2 regions of the Streptomyces sp. NBC_01224 genome follow, and region 2 is predicted to be linked to the other one. Evidence: riboswitches for the same ligand, from Rfam matches in the RefSeq annotation. Region 2 holds a riboswitch; the other holds the start of a gene.
What was found. A riboswitch is a leader RNA that binds a small molecule or an ion and turns the genes downstream of it on or off. The one in region 2 is predicted to bind glycine.
Positions count from the first base shown of each region.

Region 1: it holds a riboswitch for glycine, as region 2 does, so the genes downstream of both, gcvT (glycine cleavage system aminomethyltransferase GcvT) here and gcvP (aminomethyl-transferring glycine dehydrogenase) in region 2, are expected to answer to the same signal.

Region 1 covers NZ_CP108529.1:2,834,200-2,836,663, reverse strand. Annotated here, with positions in the region: gene gcvH (glycine cleavage system protein GcvH) at 13-390, opposite strand; gene gcvT (glycine cleavage system aminomethyltransferase GcvT) at 482-1,606, opposite strand; glycine riboswitch at 1,747-1,844, opposite strand; gene OG609_RS12060 (AAA family ATPase) at 2,003-2,464, shown strand, end outside.
Region 2 covers NZ_CP108529.1:7,615,914-7,618,377, reverse strand. Annotated here, with positions in the region: gene gcvP (aminomethyl-transferring glycine dehydrogenase) at 1-1,296, opposite strand, end outside; glycine riboswitch at 1,491-1,587, opposite strand; gene OG609_RS34335 (PRC-barrel domain-containing protein) at 1,700-2,068, shown strand; gene OG609_RS34330 (DNA polymerase IV) at 1,993-2,464, opposite strand, start outside.

The sequences.
Region 1 (2,464 bases), 4.8 Mb from region 2:
TCCCTTTGGGTCTCAGTTGCCGGAGAACTCGGTGTACTCGTCGGCGGAGAGCAGGTCCTTCGGCTCCTCCGCCATACGTACCTTGAACAGCCAGCCGCCCTCGAAGGGAGCGGAGTTCACCAGCGACGGGTCGTCCACGACGTCCTGGTTCGCGGCGGTGACCTCACCGGTCACCGGCGAGTACAGGTCGCTCACCGACTTGGTCGACTCCAGCTCACCGCAGGTCTCGCCCGCGGTCACCGTGTCACCGACCTCGGGGAGCTGGGCGTAGACGACATCGCCGAGCGCGTTGGCGGCGAACTCGGTGATACCGATCGTGGCCACACCGTCCTCGACGGCCGACAGCCACTCGTGCTCCTTGCTGTAACGCAGCTGCTGGGGGTTGCTCATGACCTGAATTCTCCTGTACGCGGGGGAGTGCTGATGAACGGTGGTCTTACGGTGTGAGACGCGACTGCGTCACTTCCAAGGTGCGCGGGCGTCACTTCTGGCGCTTGTAGAACGGCAGAGCCACGACCTCGTACGGCTCGTGGCTGCCCCGGATGTCCACTGCGACGCCCGCGGTACCGGGCGTGGCGTGCGCGGCGTCCACGTACGCGATGGCGATCGGCTTGCCCAGGGTGGGCGACGGGGCGCCCGAGGTGACCTCGCCGACGACCTGGCTCCCGGTCCCGCCCACGGCGACGACGGGGTAGCCGGCGCGCGGCACCCGGCGGCCCTCGGCGATCAGCCCGACCAGCTTGCGGGGCGGAGCGGTCTCGGCGCGCTCGGCGGCGGCCTGGAGGGCCTTGCGGCCGACGAAGTCGCCCTCCTTCTCGAACTTCACGACCCGGCCCAGGCCGGCGTCGAAGGGGGTCAGCTCGGTGGTCAGCTCGTGCCCGTAGAGCGGCATGCCGGCCTCCAGGCGCAGCGTGTCGCGGCAGGAGAGCCCGCACGGGATCAGGCCGTGGGAGGCGCCGGCCTCGGTGAGGGCCTTCCACAGGTGCTCGGCGTGCTCGGGGGCGACGAACAGCTCGAAGCCGTCCTCGCCGGTGTAGCCGGTACGGGCGATCAGGGCGGGGACACCGGCGACCGTGCCGGGCAGACCGGCGTAGTACTTCAGACCGTCCAGGTCGGCATCGGTGACGGAGGCCAGGATGGCGGGGGACTCGGGGCCCTGGACGGCGAGCAGCGCGTACGCGTCGCGGTCGTCGCGCACCTCGGCGTCGAAGCCGTCGGCCCGCGCGGTCAGCGCGTCCAGCACGATCTGGGCGTTCCCGGCGTTGGCGACGACCATGTATTCGGTGTCGTCCAAGCGGTAGACGATGAGGTCGTCCAGGATCCCGCCGTCCTCGGCGCAGATCATCGTGTAGCGGGCGCGGCCCACGGCCACGGTGCCGATGTTGCCGACCAGGGCGAAGTTCAGGAAGTCCGCGGCCGCGGGGCCGGTGACGGTGATCTCGCCCATGTGCGAGAGGTCGAAGAGACCGGCCCTGGTGCGCACCGCGTTGTGCTCGTCGCGCTCGCTGGCGTACCGCAGGGGCATGTCCCAGCCCGCGAAGTCGGTCATGGTCGCGCCCAGCGAACGGTGCAGGGCATCGAGGGCGGTGAGACGGGCGGTGCTCATGGATATGGCTCCCAGGGCATGACGACGAGGACAATCCCTCCCCATCTGTCATCGGAACCTGAGAGGTTCGCCGAGAGCCCCTGAAGGGTTCGGCTTGCACCTTGGGTGGAGCCGCAGCGCGGCCCGCTTTTCAGATCTGCCTCATCCACGCGGTACGGGGCCTGAGAGATTCAAGGGAGGAACTTGCTCCTTCGGCGCCCGGCACATGCAGTGACCGGAACTCTCCCGCGCGGATTCAAGCGGCCTTTATGCAGTTGGCCGGGTCATCATCGCATGCATCGCACTGGAGTGGGGCCCCGGTCCCGTACGGGAAATCAGCGGCGTGGACGGTTGTGCCGCATTACCTTTTCTTTACACTTCATGGGCATACGTGGGGTGACCCGACAGGGGAGGGCGATGACGTTGCAGCGGTACGCGACGACCGCGGGGGTCGCGCACGGCGCGATGCCTGCACAGCCAGGGGCTCCGGCCACGGAGACGCTCGGCACGCACGCGCCCGTCGTACGGGATCTGCGGGATCGGGCCGGGCGCAGCCCGCACAGCCTGCACTTCGCCGCGGGCGACGTGGTGGTGGTCTCCGGGCTGCCCGGCAGCGGCAAATCGACACTCATCCGGCGGGCGGCCACCACGGCCCGTGCCATCGACTCCCAGGACACCCGGGACCGCTGGGCGGGGCTGATGCCCCGTTTAATTCCGTACGCCCTCTACCGCCCTCTCGTCCGCGTCGCCCACTACTGGGGACTGTGGCGGGCACTGCGCTCCGGCGAGTCCGTCGTCGTCCACGACTGCGGAACCCAGGCGTGGGTACGCGGCTGGCTGGCCCGTGACGCGCGGCGCCGGGGCCGCGTCCTCCACCTC
Region 2 (2,464 bases):
GTCGCAGGCGAGGGAGACCAGGTCTGCGTCGACGAGCCGCAGATTGACACCGCGCTCGCGGGCGCCGGCCACGACATCGGCGGCCTTCCCCGGGACACGCACGGTGAGGGTGTCGAAGTAGGCGCCGGTCACGACGTCGATACCGGAGGCGCGCAGGCCCTCGGCCAGGATCGTCGCATAGCGGTGGGTGCGCTGAGCGATCATCCGCAGCCCGTCCGGGCCGTGGTAGACGGCGTACATCCCGGCCATGACGGCGAGCAGCACCTGAGCGGTACAGATGTTGCTGGTGGCCTTCTCGCGGCGGATGTGCTGCTCGCGGGTCTGCAGGGCCAGCCGGTATGCCTTGCTGCCGTCCGCGTCGACGGAAACGCCGACGAGGCGGCCCGGCAGGCTGCGGGCGAACTTCTCGCGTACGGCCATGAAGCCTGCGTGCGGTCCCCCGAAACCCATCGGTACACCGAAGCGCTGCGTGGTGCCGACCGCGATGTCCGCACCCAGGTCGCCCGGTGAGGTGAGCAGGGTCAGGGCCAGCAGGTCGGCGGCGACCGTGACGATCGCGCCGAGCTCGTGAGCCTGCTCGATGACGGGCTTGATGTTCCGTACCGCCCCGGAGGCGCCCGGGTACTGCACCAGGACACCGAAGACGCCGCGCTCGGCGATCTCCGCCGGGATGCCGTCGGAGAGGTCGGCGACAACGACCTCGACACCGGTCGGCTCGGCGCGGGTCTCGATGACGGCGATCGTCTGCGGCAGCGCGTCGGCGTCGACCAGGAAGACACCGTTCTTGACCTTGCCGACACGCCGCGCGAGCGCCATGGCCTCGGCGGCCGCGGTGCCCTCGTCGAGCAGCGAGGCGCCGGAGGTGGGCAGCCCGGTCAGCTCGGCGACCATCGTCTGGAAATTGAGGAGCGCCTCCAGGCGGCCCTGCGAGATCTCCGGCTGGTAGGGCGTGTAGGCCGTGTACCAGGCGGGGTTCTCCATGACGTTGCGGAGAATCACCGGCGGGGTGAAGGTGCCGTAGTAGCCGAGCCCGATCATCGGGGCCAGCACCTGGTTGCGGTCGGCGAGGGAGCGCAGCTCCGCCAGGACCTCGGCCTCGGTGCGGGCGGTCGGCAGCTGCAGCGCCTCCGCGCTCTTGATGACATCGGGCACCGCTGCCGCGGTCAGCTCGTCCAGCGAGCCGTAACCGATCTGAGCGAGCATCTTCGACTGCGCCTCGGCATCGGGACCGATGTGGCGCTGTTCGAACGGAATGCCCTGCTCCAGCTGCGAGAGCGGAGTGCGACGGGGGGTCATGGTGGAGGCCTCCTGGTCTGTCACGACCTGCGAGGGGCACCACGGCGCGGGTGCCCGAACGGCCTCCCCCTCTGTCATCTCAACCTGAGAGCTTCACCGGCGCGCCCTGCGGCGTACCAGCTTTCACCGTCGGTGAGGAAGGGAACCGTACCGGCACTCGGCCGCACGAAACCCGCCCTGCTTTCCAGAGTGACCTCGTCCGTGCGGTACGGGGGCCTGAGAGATTCCGGGGAGGATTTGCTCCTTCGGCGCCTTCGGATTCGCTCCGGAGGACTCTCCCGCACGGGGTCAGCAGCCATCACCAGCCTACCAGCGGGGTCGCGGCGGAATTCTCGAGTGGCCAACCCCCCGGATCTGCACTTCTGTAGTGCTTGTGGAGTAGCCGCGACCAGTGGGAGGGACAGTGCAGACCGACATCGATCCGCGCAGCCTGATCGGCCGCAAAGCGTTCGACCGCAAGGGCACCAAGATCGGAACCGTGGACGAGGTGTACCTCGACGACGCGACCGGTGTGCCCGAGTGGGCGGCCGTACGTACCGGACTGTTCAGCCGGGACGCGTTCGTCCCGCTGGAGCCCAGCGAATTCGTGGAGGATTCGCTCCGCGTCCCCTTCGACCGTGCGCTGATCAAGGACGCGCCAGACTTCGGCGTAGGCCGCCATCTCTCGCCGGAACAGGAGCTCCAGCTCTACCGGCACTACGGTCTGGACTCCCCGCCCGAGGAGACCGGCCCGGACAGGGACTTCGGCAGACTGGCCGGCCAGGACGAGTAGTCCACCGGGTTCCGCACCAGCGGCAGCGGGTCGGCCGGCTGCAGTTCCGGATCGTCGATACGGAACGTACGCACCCGGCCGGGCGCCGATTCGGGTTCCTCGAACCGCACCGTCACCCGGCCGACACCGCTGCCCTGCACCCAGCCATGGCCGTAGGTGTCATGACGTACGTCGTGTCCGGCGGGCCAGCGCCGTGCGGCGAGCTGCTCGGCGGTCTCCTCGGCCTCCTCCCGCGCACCGTCCACCGGCTCGTCCCCGTCGCCCCCCGCCGCTGTCTCCTCCTCGGCGGCTTCCCCGGTTGCGGCCTGCTCACCGGCGGCCTGGGCGAAGAGGTCTTCCTGCGTGTAGTCGGCAAGCCCCGTGACGCCCACCCCCAGGAGCCGTACCCCTCCGGTG